DNA from 3 places in the Sphaerisporangium krabiense genome. Region 3 is predicted to be linked to each of the others. Evidence: riboswitches for the same ligand, from Rfam matches in the RefSeq annotation. Region 3 holds a riboswitch; each other region holds the start of a gene.
The links. Region 3 has a riboswitch for cyclic di-AMP ahead of BJ981_RS12365 (C40 family peptidase). Riboswitches for the same ligand answer to the same signal wherever they lie in the genome.

Region 1: linked by a shared signal. The riboswitch ahead of BJ981_RS24345 (C40 family peptidase) and the one ahead of BJ981_RS12365 (C40 family peptidase) in region 3 are both predicted to bind cyclic di-AMP.
Region 2: linked by a shared signal. The riboswitch ahead of BJ981_RS27145 (CHAP domain-containing protein) and the one ahead of BJ981_RS12365 (C40 family peptidase) in region 3 are both predicted to bind cyclic di-AMP.

The regions. Positions count from the first base shown of each region.
Region 1 is NZ_JACHBR010000001.1:5,546,904-5,554,081, forward strand. It holds gene BJ981_RS24330 (C40 family peptidase) at 1-167, shown strand, start outside; gene BJ981_RS24335 (MFS transporter) at 517-1,821, opposite strand; gene BJ981_RS24340 (ArsR/SmtB family transcription factor) at 1,818-2,393, opposite strand; cyclic di-AMP (ydaO/yuaA leader) riboswitch at 2,828-2,988, shown strand; gene BJ981_RS24345 (C40 family peptidase) at 3,071-3,643, shown strand; gene BJ981_RS24350 (peptidase MA family metallohydrolase) at 3,833-4,738, shown strand; gene BJ981_RS24355 (M48 family metallopeptidase) at 4,803-6,098, shown strand; gene BJ981_RS24360 (glycosyltransferase family 4 protein) at 6,095-7,178, shown strand, end outside.
Region 2 is NZ_JACHBR010000001.1:6,190,521-6,197,698, forward strand. It holds gene BJ981_RS27130 (carbohydrate ABC transporter permease) at 1-175, opposite strand, end outside; gene BJ981_RS27135 (carbohydrate ABC transporter permease) at 172-1,137, opposite strand; gene BJ981_RS27140 (ABC transporter substrate-binding protein) at 1,250-2,590, opposite strand; gene BJ981_RS27145 (CHAP domain-containing protein) at 2,979-3,695, opposite strand; cyclic di-AMP (ydaO/yuaA leader) riboswitch at 3,707-3,858, opposite strand; gene BJ981_RS27150 (hypothetical protein) at 4,562-5,548, shown strand; gene BJ981_RS27155 (DUF6716 putative glycosyltransferase) at 5,563-6,828, shown strand; gene BJ981_RS27160 (ATP-binding protein) at 6,812-7,178, opposite strand, start outside.
Region 3 is NZ_JACHBR010000001.1:2,765,768-2,772,945, reverse strand. It holds gene BJ981_RS39110 (RDD family protein) at 472-1,761, opposite strand; gene BJ981_RS12370 (amino-acid N-acetyltransferase) at 1,964-2,536, opposite strand; cyclic di-AMP (ydaO/yuaA leader) riboswitch at 2,919-3,113, shown strand; gene BJ981_RS12365 (C40 family peptidase) at 3,119-4,192, shown strand; gene BJ981_RS12360 (helix-turn-helix domain-containing protein) at 4,240-4,404, opposite strand; gene BJ981_RS12355 (type III pantothenate kinase) at 5,110-5,892, opposite strand; gene BJ981_RS12350 (L-aspartate oxidase) at 5,892-7,178, opposite strand, start outside.

The DNA of each region.
Region 1 (7,178 bases), 2.8 Mb from region 3:
CGCTCAGCGCGCTCCAGCCGGGCGACCTGCTGTTCGCCTCGGGCCTCGGCCACGTCGGGATGTACGCGGGCGACGGCAAGATGGTGCACGCGCCGCGCACGGGCACCGTGGTGAGCGTCGTCCCGCTGTCGTCGTACCGGGGCATCTTCGCCGCCGTGCGTCCCTGACGCGGGACACGATCCCCGGCGGCGCCGTTCTCGGCGCCGGATCGCCGGGATACGGAAATCCGGCATAGTTTCCTATTGACGACGCCTTGCCGCCGTGCAGCGGACGCACCTCACGGTAAGACTAATATTCTGGCCGGTAATTCGGTTTAACCCGCAGAATATCCCGATATAAGCCAAATTATGCGGCTTAGGGGTGCTCGGCATTCCCGGGGTCGCGGGCGCGGATTCGTTGAACGGTCGTGCGGTCATGGTGACATTTGATAAGAAATGAGCACTCTTGATCGGGCGTCCGGACGTCCCTGTGACTCGGGCCGCGCGGCCCGTTCCGGTCCTGGAACGGGCCGGTTTCTCACGCCTCGGCGGCGGGTGCCGTAGGCAGGTCGCGGTCGCGCCGCAACGGCCCCGCGAACAGAATGAGGCCGCTCAGGGCCACTCCCGCCATCGCGACCCACATGGCGGGGCGCACGCCGAGCGCGTCGCCGAGCGCCCCGGCGGCCACGGCGCCGACCGGAATCGTGCCCAGGTTGACGAACTGCATCGTGACCGAAACCCGGCCGAGCAGATGGCGCGGGCAGTACGCCTGCCGGAACGCGCCTTTGATCACATTTCCCGCCACGACGCCCGCGACCACCATCAGGGCGCCCGCGACCCCTAGGGCCAGCCACGGCCCGGGACGCGCGGCGGGGAGCAGCAGCCCGAACGGCGTGCACGCCACCTCGCAGACGATCAGGGCCCTGGCGCTGCCGAGGCGGCGGGAGATCCAGGTGGCCAGGGCGGCGCCCGCGACGCCGCCGACGCTGGTGGCGGCGATCAGGCCGCCCGCCGTCCCGGCGCTCACACCGACGTCGCGCACCAGGAAGACCACGAGGATGGCCTGGTAGCCGACGAGGAACAGGTTCGACATGGCCCCGAACAGGGTCAGGACCCGCAGGTAGGGGTCGCGCAGGACGAACCGCATGCCCTCGCCGATCTGCCGGCGCAGCGTGGCCGTCTCGCGCACCGGGGCGGCCGCCTCGCGCGCCCGCATCGCGAGCAGGCAGACCGCGGAGATCACGAAGGTGGCCGCGTCGGCGAGCAGGCCGGCGACCGCGCCGAACGCCTGGGCGGCCAGGCCGCCCGCGCCCGGGCCCGCGACCTGGGCGGCCGACTCGCCGCCCTGGAGCTTGGCGTTGCCCTCCCGCAGGTCGGCCGTGGCGACCACCGAGGGCAGCAGGACCTGGTAGGCCGTCTGGAAGAACACCTTGGCGGCGCCGGCGACCAGGGCCGCGGCCATCAGGTGGCCGATGGTGAGCACGCCCAGCCACGCGGCCACCGGGACGCTGCAGAACGCCAGCGCCGACACCACGTCGCAGGCCAGCATGACCGGGCGCCGGGGCAGCCGGTCGACCCAGGCGCCCGCGGGCAGGCCGATGAGCAGCCAGGGCAGCCAGGCCGCGGCGGTCAGCACGCCCACGGCCAGGGCGTCGGCGTGCAGCACGGTGACGGCCACCAGGGGCATCGCGACGCTGGTCACCGAGCTGCCGAACGCGCTGGAGGTCTCGCCGATCCACAGCAGGCGGAAGTCGCGCTCGCGCAGCAGGCCCCCGACGCCGCGGCGCGCGGGGGAGCGGCCGGAGGGGCCCGGCTGCGGGGATCGCGCCTCCAGGGCGTTCATGGCCGCCCCGGGACGCCGAAGGCGAACAGGAACACCGGGTCCCGCCGGGCGCCGTCGTCGGGGACGTCACGGGCCGCCCAGCGCTCGAACAGGGCGATGACCTCCCCGCTCAGCTCGGCGAGCTCGGCGGGCGTCAGCCGCAGCCACTTGTCGGCGGAGAAGGGCGCGTTCTCCCAGGCCGCGCGCTCGTCCTCGGTCATGGCGTAGTAGGCGCGGACGATGCCCACGTGGTGGTCCAGGTTGATCGACTCGGCGGCGCCGGCCACGGCGGCCGAGGCGGGGTCGGACTCGAAGTCGCGGGTGGACCACCGGAGCGACGCCGACACCAGGCGCCACCAGCGCTCGCGCCGGTCGCGGGCCAGCTCGGGGGCCTCCTCGACCAGCTCTCCCGAGGCGAGGACGCGCAGGTGGTGGCTGACGTTGGCCACGGCCTGCCCGGTGTGGTCGGCCAGCATGCTGGCGGTGCAGGGCCCGTAGACCTTGAGCGCGTCCATGAGGCGGCGCCGCAGGGGGTGTGCCAGGGCGGCCAGCACGCGGGAGTCGGTGATCTGCCGGACGTTCTCGTTCTCCATGGGTCCCACGCTGGCATGGGCAACACTCCTTGCGCAAGAGCCATTGCTAAAGACCTCTTGCGTATTGACATCTCTGGAGAGGCCCGCAACCGCCGATCCGGCCCGTCAAGATCAAGAACTGGTGGGACGGATGTGACGGATGTGACGAAGGTCGGGCCCTGTTTCCACGCATGTGAGAGGAATCACATTCGGGTAACAGAGGGCATTGATATCCAGGCGTTATCGGTTAGTGATCAGTCGTAATGATCTACGTTGTGCTGACCCACCCTTTGCTGGAATTTCGCAATCTGTGTAGCTTCTGGGCCGCGGCGAGCAACGCCATGCCGTCGCGAACGAGGGCCGATCCGCAAGATCGGCCGACGCACCACCCATCCATTCGGCCGTCGTCGCCGGCGCATGCCGGCGAAACCGGGGACCCGACAAGGAACCCACCCCTCGGCGGCCTGCCGAATCCGTGCGGCAAGGAGCACGGAGCCGGGGACCCAATTGACCTTCCACCCGGGAGGTCGGGGGTGAATCGGCGCCTCGCGCGCCGTAGGGCTGCTTCCCTGCCCGAATCCGTCAGCTAACCCGGTAGGCGTAAGTGGAAGATCCTAGGAGCGATCCTGTCCAGCACCACCCCTAGCCCCCGCCTGCCCCGAATCGCCAGGTTCTCCTTCGGCGGCGCCGTCCTCACCGTGTCGGCCTCCGTCGCCCTGGCGGCCCTGCAGGTCCCGGCGGCGCACGCCGCCACGCCGGTCACCCCCGTCGTTCCCCCGGTCGCCACGGCGGAACCCGCCGCGGCTCCCGAGAGCGAGGCGGCGGCGACCACCACGGGCTCCACGGCCGCGAAGACCTCCAAGACCAAGAAGGCCAAGAAGACCAAGCTGACCAGGGCCGCGCGGCAGCGCGTCAAGGCGCGCACCGCCGTGGCCGTCGCCAAGCGGCAGATCGGCGACCCCTACCGCTGGGGCGCCGCCGGCCCCGGCGCGTTCGACTGCTCGGGTCTCGTCCTGTACTCCTGGCGCAAGGCCGGCGTCAAGCTGCCCCGCGTCACCGGCGCGCAGTACCGCTCGGTGCGCAAGAAGGTCGCGTGGAAGAACCTCAAGCCGGGCGACCTGATGTTCTTCCGCGGGCTCGGCCACGTCGGCATGTACGTGGGCCACGGCAAGATGATCCACTCCCCGCACAGCGGCGCGCGGGTGCGGATCGACAAGCTCAACGGTTACCGCAAGGGCAGCTTCGTCGGAGCCGTCCGCCCCGGCGCGTGACCGGTCCCGGCAGGCGCCTCCGCGCGGCCGTCTCCCCGCGGACGCCCCCGCGCTGAGCGCACCAGGCCGTGAAGGCCCCGTCCACCCTCACCCCTCGCGGGCGGACGGGGCCTTCACGTTCCCGGCGCCCGCCGCCCCTGCCCGTCCCGGGCCGCGTTGGCGGGGCGGGCCGCCCGGTAGATTGCCCGCATGCGCGTCGTCCGGCTGGGGGCCTCACTCGCGGGCCTGCTGGCGGCCCTGAGCGCGCCGGCGGCGGCTCCGGCGCTCTGGGACGCCCTCCCGGCCGCGCCCGGGGCGTCAGCGGCGCTCTCCGGCGCGCCGGCCGTCCCCCGGGCCGCCACCGCCGACCCGGGAAGGCTCGCGCGGGCCGCGGTGGCCGAGCGCCCGGACGTCTGGGCGGGCGCGAGGATCGTCATCGGCGAGCGCTCCGTCGTGGTCGGTGCGGCACGGACGGGCGCCGCCGAGGCGGCCGATCTGGCCCGCAGGGCCGACCGTGCCGCCCGCGTCGTGGCGCGGCTGGCCGGGCCGGTGCGCCCGCTGGTGCTGCTGCCCGGCACGACCGCGCAGGCCGCCGCGCTCGCCGCGCCGGCCTCGGTGCGCGGGCTCGCCGCGGTCGCGGCCGTGGACCACGTGATCGTCGAGCCGGGCGCGTACGCGCGGCTCAGCGACGCCGGGCGCGACGTCGTCCTGGCCCACGAGCTCACCCACCTCGCCACCGGCGCGGCCACGGACGCCCGCACGCCCAAGTGGCTCATGGAAGGCTTCGCCGACTACGTCGGCTACCTGGACTCGGGCATCCCCGCGCCGGCGGCCGCCGCCGAGCTGGCCGCCGAGGTGCGCGCGGGCCGGCGCCCGATCGCGCTGCCGGGCCCGCAGGCCTTCGCGCCGGAGTCCCCGCGCCTGGCGCAGGCGTACGAGGAGGCGTGGCTCGCCTGCCGGTATGTCGTGGCCCGTTACGGTGAGCGCGCCCTCGTCGCCCTCTACCGTGAGTTCAGCGGGGGCGGCGCGCCGGGCGCGCTTCCCCGCGTGCTCGGAGTGAGCGCGGAGCGGTTCACCGCCGCCTGGCGCGCCTACGTGGTGGCGGAGCTGTCGTGACCGCCCGCCGCACGCGCGCCCGGGGCCGTCGTGACCGCGCGGCACGCAGGAAAGGCTGGTATCGGTGGCGGAGCTGACCGAGGAGACCCGCCCCGGCGGGCGGGCGGGCGGCGGAGCCCGGGCGGCGGGCGTCGCGCTCGTGGCGCTCGGCGCGGTCATGGCCGCCGTCGTCGCGCTGACGACCCCCTGGGACCCCTTGGGCGGCGCCCCCGCCGTGCCGGCCGACCCCGCCCGCGACTTCACCCCCGCGCAGATCTCCCGGGCCGCCGCCTTCGACGCCGCCGTCAGCCCGCCGTCCTACCTCTCGCTGGCCGTGACGCTGCTGGTGGCGGGCGCGCTGGTCCTCACCCCGGTGGGGGCGTGGGCGGTGGGCAGGCTCAGGGGGCCGTGGTGGCTGCGGGCCCTGGCCGGGGTGCTGCTGCTGTCCGCGGTGACGCTGCTGCTCAAGTGGCCGTTCGGCATGTGGTACGAGACCCGGCTGCGCGCGTACGGGCTGTCCACGCAGGGCTGGGCGGGGTGGTCGGCCGACCGGCTGAAGAGCTTCGCCGTGCAGACCGTGCTGGTCGCCGTGATGATCCTCGCGGTCGTCTGGCTGGCCCGCCGGCTGCCGGCCCGCTGGTGGATCCCCGCCGCCGCGGGGGCCTTCGTCCTCACCGTCGCCGCCTCGTTCGCCTACCCCGTGGTCGTGGAGCCGCTGTTCAGCGACTTCAAGCCGCTGCCGCGCGGGCCGCTGCGCGCCGAGCTGATCGCCATGGCCGGCCGCGACGGCGTCCCCGTCCGTGACGTCCTGGTCGCCGACGCCTCCCGCCGGACCAGCGCGCTCAACGCCTACGTCTCCGGCTTCGGTGCGACCCGGCGGGTCGTCGTCTACGACACGCTGCTGCGGGCTCCGGAGAAGGAGGTCGTGCTGGTGGTCGCGCACGAGCTCGGCCACGCCCGCGAGGACGACGTGCTGTACGGCACGCTGGTCGGCGGGCTCGGCGCCGCGGCGGGCGCGTGCCTGCTGTACCTGGTGGCCGGCGCGCCGGCGGTGCGCCGCCGCGCCGGGACGCCCTCGGTGGGCGACCCGCGGTCCGTGGGGCTGCTGCTGGGCCTGATCACGCTCGCCTCCGTGCTGGCGGGACCGGCCGAGAACGTGGTGAGCCGGGCGATCGAGGCCAGGGCGGACGTCCACGCCCTCGACCTCACCCGGGACCCGGCGACGTTCGTGGCGATGCAGAAGCGGCTGGCCGTCACGAACCTCTCCGACCTGTCGCCGGACGCCGTGGACTACCTGCTGCACGCCTCCCACCCCACGACCCCGCAGCGCATCGCCCTCGCACGCGCCTGGGCCCGCGAGAACGGGCTGCCCGAGCCGTGAACCCCCGGGGCCGCGTCCTCATCGTCACCAACGACTTCCCGCCGCGCCCGGGGGGCATCCAGGCGTTCGTGCACGCCCTCGCCGAGCGCCGGCCGCCCGGCTCGACCGTGGTGTACGCCTCGCGCTGGCCCGGCTGGGAGGAGTTCGACGCGCGCCGCCCCTACCGGGTGGTGCGCCACCCCACCTCGCTGATGCTGCCGCTGCCCGGCGTGGCCCGGCGCGCGGCGGCGCTGGTGCGGCGGGAGAAGTGCGAGACCGTGGTGTTCGGCGCCGCGGCCCCGCTCGGCCTGCTGGCACCGGCGGTGCGGGCGGCGGGGGCGCGCCGGGTGGTCATGCTGACCCACGGCCACGAGGCGGCCTGGGCGGGCACGCCGCTGGCGCGCGGCGTGCTGGCCAGGATCGGCGCCCACGCCGACGCGATCACCTACCTGGGCGAGTACACCCGGGAGCGGCTGGCCCGGGTGGTGCCGCCGTCCCGGCTGGTCAGGCTGGCCCCGGGCGTGGACACCGAGCTGTTCCGGCCCGGCGCGGGCGGGGCCGGGGTGCGCGCCGAGCTGGGCATCGGCGGCAGGCCGGTGGTGGTGTGCGTGTCGCGGCTGGTCGCGCGCAAGGGCCAGGACACGCTGGTGCGCTGCTGGCCCGCCGTGCTGCGCGCCGTGCCCGACGCGGTGCTCTTGCTGGTCGGCGGCGGCCCGTCGCGGCGCGCCCTGACGCGGCTGGTCGCGGCGCGCGGGCTCGGCGGCTCGGTGGTCATCACCGGGCCGGTGCCGTGGAGCAGCCTGCCCGCCTACTTCGACGCCGGGGACGTGTTCGCCATGCCCTGCCGCACCCGGCTGCGCGGCCTGGACGTGGAGGGGCTCGGCATCGTCTACCTGGAGGCGTCCGCCACCGGGCTGCCCGTGGTCGCGGGCCGCTCGGGCGGCGCGCCGGACGCGGTGCGCGAGGGGGAGACGGGCCTGCTGGTGGACGGCGACCGCCCCGAGCAGGTGGCCCGCGCGCTCGCCGTGCTGCTCAAGGACCCGGACCGGGCCCGCGAGATGGGCGCACGCGGCCGGGCGTGGATCGAGCGGGAGTGGCGCT
Region 2 (7,178 bases), 3.4 Mb from region 3:
GGGGCGGCACGTCCACGGCGTCGGAGTTGGTCCGCGAGGCGATGATGATCATCCAGTAGATCGGGAAGATCGACAGGACGAGCGTGACGCCGAGCCCGATTTTGGTGAGCGGCGTGGCGCGGAACGGGTCCCGCCGGTCGCGCGTCCCCGCCGCGGGGGAGGTGATCGCGCTCATCGTGAGCCTCCGATCCTGCGGGCGAGCGTGTAGTTGAGCCCGACGCCGAGGAGGATGAGGACGAACAGCAGCCAGGCGGCGGCCGCCGCGTAGCCGTAGTCGAAGTTCCTGAACCCCTGCTCGACGATGTACATGGCGATCGTCTGGAACTGGCCGGTGGTGCCGCCGTCCATGCGGTTGCCGGCGAACATGACCGGCTCGGCGAACAGGGTGAGGCCGCCGATCGTGGACACGAAGACCGTGAACAGGACCGTGGGCCGGATCATCGGCAGCGTGATGCTCCAGAACTGCCGGCGGCCCGAGGCCCCGTCGATCGCCGCCGCCTCGTAGAGCTGGCGCGGGATGGTCTGCATGGCGGCCAGGTAGATGATCGCGTTGTAGCCGGTCCACCGCCAGTCCACCATGGTGGCGATCGCCGTCCAGGACGACCACCGGGCGCTCTGCCAGTCGATGTGCCGGTCCAGGCCGAGCACGTCGAGCAGCCAGTTGACCATGCCGTAGTCGCGGCCGTAGAGCTGGGTGAAGACGATGGCCACGGCCACCACCGAGGTGACCAGCGGCACCAGCACGCCGAGGCGCAGCAGCAGCCGTCCGCGCAGCCGCTTGTTGAGCGCGTTGGCCAGCAGCAGCGCCAGCAGGAGCTGCGGGACCGTGGCGAGCGCGAAGATGCCGACCGTGTTGACCACCGCGTTCCAGAAGTCGGCGTCGGACAGCAGCGCGGCGTAGTTGTCCAGCCCGGTGAAGGTCGCCTCCCCGCCGGCCAGGCCGTAGTCCCGCAGCGAGACCCACAGCGTGAACACCAGCGGGAACAGGCCGAAGACCGCGAAGAGCAGGAAGTACGGCGAGATCAGCAGGTAGGGGGCGGCCTTGACGTCGAACCTGGACCAGGTGAGGCGCGGGGCGCGCGGGCGGGGCTCGGGCGGCGCCGGGCCCGCCCGCCGGGTTTGGGTGTTGACGCTCATCGGCGGTGCGGGGCCCCGCCCGGCCGCGGGTTCCGTGGCCGGGCGGGGGAGCCCTGGACTCCTTCGTTCGTCGGTGACGGTCGATGGGCGGAGCCGGTGGCGGGGGCGGCGGTCAGCGCGCCGCCTTCTCACCCGCGGCGACGAACTTGTCCCAGGCCTCGGCGTACGGCACCGAGCCCTGGTCCATGCCGGTGATGACCTGCTCCACCTCGCGCTTGACCTGCGCGTGCCGCTCACCGAGGAACGTCGGCTGGAGCGACTTGATGGACGGTCCGAAGATCTTGCCGAGCGGCGCGTCGTTGAAGTAGGGGTTGGTCGCGCTCTGCAGCGCGGGGTCGTCCTGCGCGGCCAGCGTGCTCGGCAGGTTGCCGCCCTCCTTGAACGCCATGAGCTGGGCCTCGGGACCGGTCAGGTAACTGGCCAGCTCGGCGGCCTCCTTGGGGTGCTTGGACTGCTTCGGCACGGCGAGCCAGGAGCCGCCCCAGTTGCCGCCGCCGCCCGGGACGGTGGCGACGTCCCACTTGCCCTTGAACTCGTCGCCCGCGGTGCCGGAGACGACGCCGAGCATCCAGCCGGGGCAGCCGAGGGTGGCGAACTGCGACTTCACGAAGCCGGTGTTCCAGGGGTCGGTGAAGTTCTGCAGCTTGGCCGTCAGCCCGGCCTGGCTGATCTTCTGGGTGAGGTCGAAGGCCGTCTTCACCGCCGGGTTGGTGCCGGCGATGAGCTTCTGGTCGCGGTCGAAGTAGGTGACGTTGCCGTTCTTGGCGGCCTCCTGCGACAGCACCACGTTGTAGATGGTGTTGACGCTGTCCACGAACTTGGTGTCCTTGACCTTCGCCTGGAAGTCCTGGCCGGCCTTGATGAAGGCGTCCCAGCCGCCGCTCCACAGCTTGGAGACCTCGTCGCGGCCGGTGGGCAGCCCGGCCTTCTCGAACAGGTCGGTGCGGTAGCAGATGCTCATGCCGCCGACGTCGGTGCCGAGGGCGAAGAGCCTGCCGTCGGCGGTGAGGCCGTTCTCCCACTTCCAGGCGGGGAAGTCGGCCTTGCGGGAGTCCAGCCCGTACTGGCCGAGGTCGGTGAAGAACTGCGGGCGCGCCTTGGCCAGGCCCATGCCGCCCTCGTCGATGCCCACGACGTCGCCGGCGCCGGTGCCCGACTGGAGCCACTGGAGCATCTGGGGCCAGTAGACGTTCTCGAAGCTGTCGGTGAGGTTGGTGTACTTGACCTGGACGCCCGGGTGCTCGGCGTTCCACTTCTCGACGGCGGCCTTGTAGCCGAAGTTGGTGCCGCCGCCGAAGGTCTGCAGCGTCAGCGTGATCTTCTCCGCCGGCGCGGCCGACGAGGTGCCCTCGGCGGCGGTGCCGCCGGAGGAGCAGGCGGCGGTGACGCCGAGCGCGGCGGCCATCGTCATCGCGGCGGCGAGCTTCCCGCCGCGGCGCGCCTTGTGGTTCATTTCCGGACCCCTCTCGGTGGTTGCCCGTCAGTGGGAGGTGCATCGAGGGCCGGCCCCGGCGGTCGGGCCCCGCGATGTGGCTGGAACCTCGTCCGTGGTCCCACGAGCGGCCTCGTGGGCGAGGTTTGGGAGCGCTCCCACGAAGGGTCGCCGATCCGCAACGCCGCCGTCAATACGCTGAAACATAACTGTTACGCCGGGTTATGCGCCGGGCCGCACGCGCTTCCCGGAGTTTCTGGGAGCGCTCCCATAGCTCGTGGTGAAAAAGGCCGTACGGCCCGGCGAAGCGGGAAACGCCGGGCCGTACGGCCGGGGAGGACGGGCGCTCGCGGGGAGGCGGGGCGCGCCGCTGGTGGTCCTGGGGGCCGCCGCGCGGGCGGCCGGGGGCTCAGGCGGCGTAGTTCGGGTAGCCGTACCCGGCGACCGAACCGGTCGAGCGGGTGCGGACCTCGACCTTGCCGTTGCCCGTGTTGCCCTCGATGGTCTTGATGGTGCCGTCGCCGTTGTCCTTGACGACGAAGCCGACGTGCTCGATCGCGTCGACGCTCTTGGTGCCGTTCCAGGCGAAGAACGCGACCGCGCCGGGCCTCGGGGTCTCGCCGTAGCGGCCCTGCTGGGCGAACCACTTGGCGTGCGCGACGGTGTAGGCGTCCGAGCCCATGGTGTCCTGCATGCCGAGCTGCTCGCCGACCCAGGAGACGAACATGTCGCACCAGGGCGCGTTGGCGTAGGCGCCGATCGTGCCGCCGTCGCGGGCGACGGTCTCGCGGGCCCGCGGGCTCTCCATGTACCAGCTGTGGAACTTGGTGCCGCCGCCGTAGGCGTTCTCGCTGATGCCGACCTGGCTCTCGGCCAGCGTCAGGAGCTGCTGCGCCGAGACGTGCCGTGCCCCGGAGGGCGCGTGGAGGCCCTCGGCCAGGTGGGCGGCCTCGTTGCCGGCGACCTTGGCGACGCCGGTGCCCCCGGGCCCGGTGTCGGCGTTGGCGGCGAAGGCGGCGCCCGTCACGAGCTGGGCGGCGACCAGGCCGGCCAGCGCGTAGGCCTTGAGGTGGTTCTTCGGGGCATCCTGAAGCCGATGTACGAACTTGTCGAAGTTGTCGAACATGGACAAGTGGAGACTCCTTCCACGGCCGCCTACCGGGTTAGCTGACGGGTTCGGGCGTGGAAGTTCGCCCTACGGAGCGTCCGTGGGAATGGCGCCCCGATTCACCCCGGGGAGATAAGTGGGTCCCCGGCTCCGCACAGGGCGGACTCGGCGGTGCGCGCGCCGGGGGGAGAGGGATCTCCCAGAGGACCGGCCGCGCTATGCAAGCTCCACGGCATGAAGAGGCCGTCCGATCCGGACGTTCCCCCGCCAGGAGTCCACCCACCGTAATACATCGGACAAACAGATGCAAACAGGACAAATCTCTGGTCTGGATCGGGGATCCGGGACGCCAAGCAGCGCGGGGCCGGTGATCGTGGGCCGCGCACGACCCGCTCTTTACCTGCGACGATCCGCCCATCGTACGGATCAGGCGCCGGCCGCCGAGCGCTCTGGGACTGATGTGACCTGCGAGACACGGTGGCAGGAAATGGATATCCGGGCGGGGCGGCCATCGGATTGTCAAGGCCCCGGCGAACGTCCCGAGGGGGTTGCCGGACGGCCCGGCGTCGCCTATGACGGAAGGGCGGGGACGCCTCCCGGCCGCCCCCGCGCGTGTGACCCCCGAAGCCGGGAACGGAGGTGATTCACCCCCCGAAGGGGCTCCGAGGACGGGTTCGGCACCGGCCGGGCGGTTCGGCCGTTTCCTGTCGTATGAGGCCCCTGTGGCGCCACGCGCACGGTCCCGCGTCCGTTGATCTGGACCTGGTCCAGCGGCCGTAAGACCGTGTTCACCGGTTGTTACCTCACGCGTCGCGTCACGCGGCTACCTTGCTTGCGTCGTGAAAGCGTCAATCCCCGGCGTGGAGAGGAACGGTCGAAGCCGCGTGCGGGAGCAGGGGTCGGCCGTCGCCTGGGTGGAGTCACCCCTCCAGCTGCTCTGCGCGGTCGAAGCGCGGCACGCCGGAGTGGCGGGACCGGAGATGCGCGTGGTCACCCGCGCCAAGCTCCCGGCCCTGCGTGTCACGCGCACCGAGCTCACCTCGCTCGACCTGCCGCCGGGACTCGCCATCGAGACCGCCTCCGGCCGCATGCCCCGGCCGGGACGCCGCGCCGCCTGGGTGCTCGGGGACGCCTTCTCCGGCCGCGTGCAGCTCACCTCGCTCACCGCCCTGCCGTCGCGCATCGTGCTGGTGGACGACGGCCTCGCCACCATCCGCGTCCTCGAGCAGCTCACCTCCCGCGCCGGCACGTCCCTGCTGCGCGCCCGCGTCCAGGCCACCCCGTCGCGGCGCGCCCTCGGCCTGGCCGCCGCGCTGCGCCTGCGGGCCGCCGCCCGCGCCGGGCGTCTCACCGTCTTCACCGCGCTGCCCGTCCCCGCCGGCCTGGCCGCCGCCGTGCGCCGCCTCGGCGCCGAGCTGATCACCCACGACTTCGCCTGGCTGCGCTCCCAGCCCGCCGCCCGGCACCCCCGTCCCCGCGAGGACACCGTCGTGCTCGGCACCTCGCTGGTGCGCAACGGGCTGATCCACCGCGACCGGTACCTGTCCTGGCTGTTCGCCCTGAAGGGCCCGCTCGCCTACTACCCGCACCGCCGCGAGGACCCCGGCGACCTCGCCGCCGTCCGCGACCACCCCGGCGTGACCGTGTACGACGGCGGCGTCCCCGTCGAGATGACCCTGCGCGACCTGCGTCCGGGGCAGCGCGTCCTCAGCCTTCCGTCCACGGCGGTGACGTCCCTGCGCGTCCTGTTGTCGGCACGCGGCGTCCCCGTCGAGACGGTGGACGTCCCCGACGACTGGTGGACGCCCTCCGCGTCGGTCTCCCTCCGATCACACCTCCAGATGTTCGCGCACGAAAGGGCTGCTCCTTGAGCCGGGTTCTCGCCGTGGCCGATTCCGATTCCTACCTCAAGTGGGCGGCGGGCCTGCTCGACCAGTTGCCGGAGGGGTGGTCCTCGACGCTCGCCGTCGTGCGCACCCCGATCGTCCCCTCGCCCGCCCAGATCGCGGCGGCCGTCAGCGGCACGCGCGCGGCCGGCGGCGAGCCTCCCGCGGTGGTCTCGGCGCGGGCCGTCCGGCGGCTCGCCGAGCGGCTCAGGCCCGATGCCATCCTCGTCGCCTGCACGGGTCCCGTCGTGGACGTCCTGGTCAGCGACGTGCTGGACGACCTCAGCCCGCGGCCGGTGTTCGTGTCCGGCCTGCCGGGCATCTCGATCCCCGCCACCGAGAAGGCGTGGATGTTCCGCGGCGGCTGCGACCTGTTCGTGGTCCACAGCGGGCACGAGGTCGAGGAGTTCGGCCGCATCGGCAAGGACCTCGGCGCGGCCGGCGTCACGGCCCTGGCCCGCCTGCCCTACCTCGACGGGCTCCTGAAGGCCGCCACCCCAGCCCACCCCGTTCCCCTGGACGCGGCGCCCTCCCTGGCCGCCTCCCTCGCCGAGGACCCGGTCACGCCGGCCGGGCGGCGGGTGGTGTTCGCGACGCAGGCCAAGGTGCCCAAGCGCCGCGAGGACCGCGAGAGCGTCCTGCTCGCCCTGAACGACCTGGCCGCCGCGCGCCCCGACCTGGACGTGGTGGTCAAGCTGCGCGCCCTCACCACCGAGCGCCAGACCCACAACGAGCGCTACCACTACGAGAGCCTGTGGGCGTCCCTGGAGGCCGCGGGCGCGGTGCGGCCGGGGGCGGTGCGGTTCGCCGTGGGGCCGATGCACGAGCACCTGGCCGAGGCGGCGGGCTTCGTCACGGTCAGCTCCACGGCCGCCCTGGAGGCCATCGCGGGCGAGGTCCCGCTGCTGGTGCTGTCCGACTTCGGGGTCAGCGCCGAGATGATCAACCTGGTGTTCGAGGGCAGCGGCTGCCTCGGCACCCTGGAGGACCTGGCGCGCGGCGGGTTCCGGCGGCCCACGGCGGCCTGGTGCGACGCCAACTACTTCCACGACCGCGCCGCGAGCGACTGGATCGCCCGCCTGGACGCCCTGGTGGAGCAGGCCCGCACCACCGGCCTGCCCCCGGTCAGGCCGCTCCTGGACGGCCCCGCCCACGCCGCCTCGCGCCGCCGCGCCCGGCTGCGCGTCGAACTGCCCCCGAACGTCCTGCGCGCGGGCTACCGCGCCAGCCGCCGCATGCGCCGCTACCTCAAGGCCCTCCGCTAGCGCGGTGACCGGTAACGATCACTCGCGGCACCGTGGTCGTTCGCGACCGGGCCTCGGCGGCCCAGTGGGGCGCGTTCCAGCGGTCGGCGATGGCGGCGGCCCTGGCGAAGTGGGCGGCGGCCTCGTCGTCGCGGCCGAGCAGCAGCGCCAGCTCGCCGAGCGTGTGGGCGACCGGGCGCACGGCCAGCGACAGGCTGGTGGCGCCGGCCGGAGGACCGTCGCGATGGGGGAGCAGGGCCGCGTAGCACTCCTCGGCGGCGCCGGTGTCGTTCAGGGCGATGACGGCCATGGCGCGCAGGGTGGTCAGGAAGGTGAAGAAGAAGTCGGGCCGGATCGGGCTCGGTGACGTG
Region 3 (7,178 bases):
GAGGGCACGAACCTTCCTTGGAACCCTTGGAAGCCTTGGGACCCTTGCAACATGGTCCCGGACGGGCCGCGCGGCGAGCCGCCGCGCCTTTGCGCTACGGAGGCGGGCGGCGTGGCGACACCCGCGGGAGGGGAAACGGGCCTTCGGGTACGGGGATGGCCGCACGAGAAGCCCTGAGGGGCTCCGTGCGCCTCTTGAGGGGATAAGGGCGGCATGTTGGGGTGACCGGCCGGCGGGGACGGTTCTGCGGTCATCTCATCGCCTTTCGCGGCAAGCGAAGGTGGTTCTGGTTCGTGCAAGGTCCTATCGCACATACAGGTCTGTCCGTTACCGATTCGCCAAGCTCGGCATCACGATTCGGGGACGACGGCCGTACCCCGCGCTCCGGCGGCACTGCCCCGAAGGTCTCCGGACATGCGTCGGGGCCGGAGGACGCGCCTCCGGCCCCGGACGTGACCCGCTTGCCGGGCCTTACTTGACCTTGATGACGATCGTGTTCGCGACCTTGTCGTGCAGGCACTGCTGCAGCGGCTTGTCCCAGAACTGCCACAGGACGTTCACGAGGGCGAAGATGCTGGCGAGCCAGCCGACGACGGGGATCCACCGGATGAGCTGCGGGCCCATCATGACGACCGCCCGCTTGCCGACGACGTCGGTGGCGAGCCGCGAGTCCACCGCGCCGCCGACCGGGACGACCTTGATGCCCATGGCGATCTTGCCGAGCGTCTGGCCGCGCTGCTTCAGCATGAGGAACTCGTACGCCACGTAGGCGACGCCGATGAGGAGCGCGCTCACCAGGGAGGCGACGAACACGCCGCTCTCCACGACCGAGAGGCCCGTGGAGGGATCCATCGACGCGCTGGTGACCAGGATCGCGGTGACGATGGCGCTGAGGATGAACGTGGGGATCGCCAGGATCACGCCGTCGATGAGGCGGGCGACGAGCCGCTGCCACCACTCGGCCAGAGGAGCCGGCGCGCCCGGGGGAACCGCGCCCGCCACGCCGTAAGGCTGCTGGTAGCCGCCGGGGGTCTGCGGGTACCCCGCCTGACCGTACCCCGGGGCGGAGTAGCCGGGCTGCTGGCCGTAACCGGGCTGGGCGTACTGCGCCTGCTGGCCGTAACCCTGCTCGCCGTAACCCTGCTGCCCGTACTGGCCCTGCTGCCCGTAATCCTGGCCCTGCTGGCCGTACTGGGACTGCTGGCCGTAACCCTGCTGACCCTGCTGGCCTTGCTGACCCTGCTGCCCGTACTGGGACTGCTGGCCATAGCCCTGCTCGCCATAACTCTGCTGCCCGTACTGGGCCTGCTGCCCGTAATCCTGGCCCTGCTGGCCGTACTGGGACTGCTGGCCGTAACCCTGCTGACCCTGCTGGCCTTGCTGACCCTGCTGCCCGTACTGGGACTGCTGGCCATAGCCCTGCTGCTGGCCGTATCCCTGGTCGCCGTAGCCCTGCTGGCCGGACTGACCGTACGACGCCTGCTGCTGGTCATAACCCTGCTGGTCATAGCCCTGCTGGCCGTAGCCCGAGCTCGCCTGGGACTGGCCGTACCCCTGCTGCCCGTAACCCTGCTGCTGGCCGTACTGCTGGCCAGAGCCCTGCTGCTGGCCGTATCCCTGGTCGCCATAGCCCTGCTGGCCCTGGCCGTACTGCGACTGCCCGTAGCCCTGCTGGCCATAGGACTGCTGGCCGTACTGGTTGGACTGGCTGGACTGGTTGGGGTGTTCCGATGTCGGCTGGGGACGGTGGACGACCGTCACCTCCGGATCGGCGCCGGGGAGCGACCGATCTGCGTTGTGCTGCCCATACGGGGAGCCGGAGGACGCGTTGCCCCCCGGCTCATCGCGTGGGTACGGCGGCTGTCCGGTGCTCACCGTGTCACCTCACTTCGGCTTCGCATGCGACATATGTCAGACACGCATGCTGTGGTGTTGCCCAACGTAGCGACAGCGGCATCAACAGTCACCTTTCCATCAGGTCACCACGCTGGTCAGAGCGTGGGACCAAATGGAGAAGCATGCGCGTGTTGCCGAGGGTGTTGGGCTTGACATGTTCAAGATCGAGAAATTCGGCTACGCCCTCATCGTAGGAGTCGAGCAACTCGGCGTACACCTCAGGAGAGACCGGAGTGCCCTGGATCGGGATGAACCCATGCTTGGCGAAGAAATCCACCTCGAAGGTCAGGCAGAACACCCGCCGCAAGCCGAGTTCGCGCGCCCCCTCGATGAGCGCGGAGACGATCATATGCCCGATGCCCAGGCCGCGGCAGGAGTCGTCGACCGCGACGGTGCGGATCTCGGCGAGATCCTCCCAGAGGACGTGGAGGGCGCCGCAGCCCACCACCACGCCGTCCCGCTCGGCCACCCAGAACTCCTGGACGTCCTCATAAAGGGTGACGGTCGACTTGCGCAGCAGACGGGGGCCGTCGCCGGAATAGGCGTCGACCAGACGCCTGATCCGCCGGACGTCGGGCGTGCGGGCGCGTCGCACCACGAGCGTGCCGCCGGACGGCACGAACTCCACGACCTGCTCCATGAAGCGCCAGCGTATCCGGCCCGGCGAGCGGCCCGCCTGCCGTGCCGTCCCACAGCCGCGCATAACGGGCCGTCCGAAACCGGGGGCGTGTGCGCACGCGGGTGACCCCAGGTGAGGTTGCGCACACTTGGTGCCCATGGGATCCACCTGGGCATCGTTTGAGGTTCCGCACAGTCGCCCACCTGCGGGCGCCGACGCCAAGACACGGCCGAAGAGCCGTAAACGCACGGTAAAGTGGGTCGGTCAGCCGTCCGGGCGTGATCGTCCTGTGACGGCTCAGTTGTGAAAGCTCAACAGAATCCGCAGTTCTGGTTGAGCAGGAACCCGCGCTGCACTAGTGTCCAGCGTCGATGCCGGTCATCGCCCCCGCGGTGGCCGCGCCGCCTAATCCCGGCCGCGTCCCCGTGCGGCAGGGAGCCGGGGACCCAACCGGCGCGCGGGCCGAGCCCACGCGAGCCGTCGTTCCTGGGGTGAATCCGAGAGGGAGGCATGGAGGTTCTCCATGATCGCGAACTCGGTAGGGCTGCTCCGGCCCGAACCCGTCAGCTAACCCGGTAAGCGGCCGAGGAGAGGAGCTTGTTGGTGCAGCCTAGGCGCACGCCTGGAAAGAGCGCGGGCAGGCACGCCCGCCCCCGCGAACACACGACGCGTGCCCGGCTCGCCGGCGCGATGCCCCGGCGGCTGACACGCCGCATCGCGCTCATCGCCACCGCCCTGACGGTGCTCACCTTCGGCACCCCGCTCGTGGCGGCCACCGCCGAGCCCAAGCCGAGCCTCAGCCAGCTCAAGAAGCAGGTCGAGGACCTGTACGACCAGATCGAGTCGCTCACCGAGCAGTACAACGGCCAGAAGGAGCGGCTCAAGCAGGCCCAGCGCTCGGCGGACCTGGCCAAGAAGACGCTCACCAAGAGCCAGACCGACCTCGAGGAGAAGCGCCGCAGGGCGGGCCTGCTCGCCCAGGACGCCTACATGACGGGCGGGGTGGGCTCCTCCCTGGCGCTGGCCATGTCCGGCGATCCTGACGGCTATCTGGACCGCGCGGCGACCACCTACGCCCTGCAGATGCAGCAGGGTGAGGAGGTCGCGCAGATCACCAAGGCCATGGAGATCGCCGAGCGTGCGAAGGCGAGCGCCAAGGCGCGCGAGGTCGAGGTCAAGAAGCTGGTCACCAGCCTGTCCACCCAGCGCGACAAGATCCGCGGGCTGATCGCCAAGACCGAGAGCTCGCTGTTCAAGCGCGCCCTCGCGCAGACCGGTCAGTCGGGCGGCAGGGCGACCCGCATCGACATCCCGATCCCGGGGACCGGCAAGGCCGCCGAGGCCACCAAGTGGGCGCTGACCCAGCAGCTCAGGCCGTACGTCTGGGGCGCCGCGGGCCCGAGCACCTTCGACTGCTCCGGCCTGGTGATGTGGGCCTACCAGAAGGTGGGCATCAGCCTGCCGCACTACACCGGCGACCAGTGGACCGCGGGCACCCACGTCTCGCGCGAGGATATGCGCCCGGGTGACCTGGTCTTCTTCTACAGCGACCTGCACCACGTCGGCATCTACATCGGAGGCGGCATGATGGTGCACGCCCCGCGCACAGGTGACGTGGTGAGGGTCGCCCCGCTCGGCAACCGTCCGTTCGCCGGGGCCGTGCGCATCGCCGACTGACACGGCGACGGCGCGGGAAGTGGCGGGCGGGCCGGGGGCGCCGGGGGCTAGATCAGCCGCCGGCGCGCCGCCCAGGCCACGGCCTCGATGGCGGTGGCCACGCCGATGCGGTCGCAGATGCCCCGGAGGCGGCGCCGGACCGTCCTGCCGCTCACGTCCAGCCGCCGGCCGACACGGTCGACGGTGACGCCCTTGGCCAGTTCGGCGAGCAAGAGAAGATCATCATCGCTCAATCCCACGCCGTCTGATCCCGGGTGAATGTCATTCCCTCGGGAAACCAGATCCGGATACGCCATCGGGTGTCCTCCCCCACGACGAACTCGGCAACATACTCGAATGCTTCTAGCCCGCCCGTCAGGAACGGTAAACGCCACGTTCAAAGGTCGTCAAGCACCGGCCCCGCATAGTCGTTACCACCACGATTGACATACCAGTGCATATGTGAACTACTCATGACATGTTCGCGAACCCATAGCCGGAGGTCGACCCGCAAAACGATCTTGGACGGCACCGGCGCCGGGACGCGGCGAGGGCCCCGCGGCGCTGGTCCGTGGCAGGTCGGCGGGCAGGACACGCCGGATCACCCCACGCCGGGCATATAAGATCAACGCCTCTCCAGCCATAATTCCGCGTGAAATCACAGGTCCTTTCCCACCTTTTTCGGCTGGACACGGAGGCGTGCGCGCGGTGTCACGGGGGTCATTCCCCTCTGGGTCACCGGCGGCGTAATCGGCCCGCGACCCTGGGGCGCGGCTTCGATATCGATCTCCACCAGGCGGCCGATCATCACGCGCACGTCATCGGCGCGCCGCGAACGGGCGGGTCTTCGTTATCGGCGCGCGACCGACCGAAAGCATCGTCGACGCGTCGAATCCCGGGAGGCACGGCGCCCCGGGCCGGGGCGCCCGGCCGGAACGTCAGTTGGTGTTGCGGTTGTAGATCAGCCGCAGGCCGATGAGCGTCAGCCACGGCTCGTGGACGTCGATCGAGCGGGCCTCGTCCACGACCGGCGAGGCGAGCGACCCGGTGGCCACCACCGTGACGTCGTCGGGGTCGGTGGCCAGCTCGGGGGCCATGCGCTCGACGATGCCGTCCACCTGGCCGGCGAAGCCGTAGATGATGCCGGCCTGCAGGGCCTCGACGGTGTTCTTGGCGATCACCGAGCGGGGGCGCACCAGTTCCACCTTGTGCAGCTGCGCGCCCGCCGCGGCCAGGGCGTCCACGGAGATGTCGATCCCGGGGGCGGTGACGGACCCGACGTACTCGCCCTTGGCCGAAACCGCGTCGAAGGACGTCGCGGTGCCGAAGTCGACGATCACGCAGGGCCCGCCGTAGAGGGTGATGGCGGCGAGCGCGTTGACGATGCGGTCGCTGCCGACCTCCTTGGGGTTGTCCATGCGCACGGGGACCCCGGTGCGCACGCCCGGCTCGACGATGACGGCGTTCACGTCGCCGTAATAACGCCGGCACATCTCGCGCATCTCGTTGAGCACGGACGGGACGGTGGAGCAGATGGCGATGCCGCTGATGTCGGCGCCCTTGAGCAGGGGGCTCTGGCCGAGCAGCCCCTGCAGGACGACCGCGATCTCGTCGGCGGTGCGCCGCGCGTCGGTGGCGAGGCGCCAGTGCTCGATGACCTCTTCACCCTCGAAGAGTCCCAGCACGGTGTGGGTGTTGCCGACGTCGATCGTGAGCAGCATCAAGCCCCCCGAAGGTCCAGAGCGAGGTCGAGCGCGGGGGCGGAGTGGGTCAGAGCCCCCACGGCTAGGTAGTCAACACCGGTTTCCGCCACTTCACGCGCGGATTCCAGCGTGAGACCGCCGCTGGCCTCCAGGCGCGCCCTGCCGTCCACCAGGCGTACGGCCAGCGCCAGGTCCTCGACGGTGAAGTTGTCCAACAGGATCTCCTCCGCCCCTTCCGCCAGCACGGGTTCGAGTTGGTCGATCCGGTCGATCTCCACCTCGATCGGCAGTCCGGGGTACGCCTGCCGTACCGCGCGGAACGCCTCGGCGACCCCACCCGCCGCCACCACGTGATTGTCCTTGATCAAGGCCGCGTCCGAAAGGGACATTCTGTGGTTGGTCCCGCCGCCGCACCTGACGGCGTACTTCTCCAGGGCGCGCAGCCCCGCGATGGTCTTGCGGGTGTCCCGCACGCGGGCCTTGGCGCCGTTCACGGCCCGCACCCAGCGGTGGGTCAGCGTGGCGATCCCCGACAGGTGGGTGAGCAGGTTGAGCGCGGTGCGCTCGGCGGTCAGCAGGTCGCGGGCCGGGCCGGTGACCGTCATCAGCACGTCGCCGCGCGCCACCCGCTCGCCGTCCTTGACGTGACGCTCGGCGCTCAGCCGTCCCGAGGAGGCGGCGGCGAACACCGCCTCGGCGACGGGCAGGCCGGCCACCACGCCGTCGGCGCGGGCCACGACGTCGGCGACGGCCGTCCTGCCGGCGGGGACGGTGGCGATCGTGGTGACGTCGCCCTCCTCCGCGAGGTCCTCGGCGAGTGCGGCGGCGACCACCGCGGCCACCGCCTCGGGGTCGAGGCCCGCCAGCGCCAGGTCGGCCTCCAGGTTCTCGCCGAGCGCGCTCGCCGCCCTGCCGTCGTCGTGCCGCCGGTAGGTCATGGTCAGTCCTTCCTCGCCCAGGGTCAGGTCCAGGTGCCCGAGCCATCGGGCGTCGTCTCGCTCGGGGAAATCCTCGCGCCAGTGGGAGCCGCGGGTCTCCTGGCGGGCGCCGGCCGCCGCGACGAGCGCGGTGGCCACGGTGAGCAGGTTGGTGGCCTCCCAGGCCTCCATGCAGGGTTCCACGGCCACCGGGGTCCAGCGGGCGTCCAGCAGGCCCCTGGCGACCTCCGACAGGCTCTCGGCGCCGCGCAGGACGCTCGCGCCCGCGCTCATCCGGCCCTGGACGCGCGCCCGCGCCCGGGGGTCGACGAGCCCGGAGGGGCGGCCGTCGTCCACCGGCTCGCCGGGGGTCCACCGGGTGGCGGC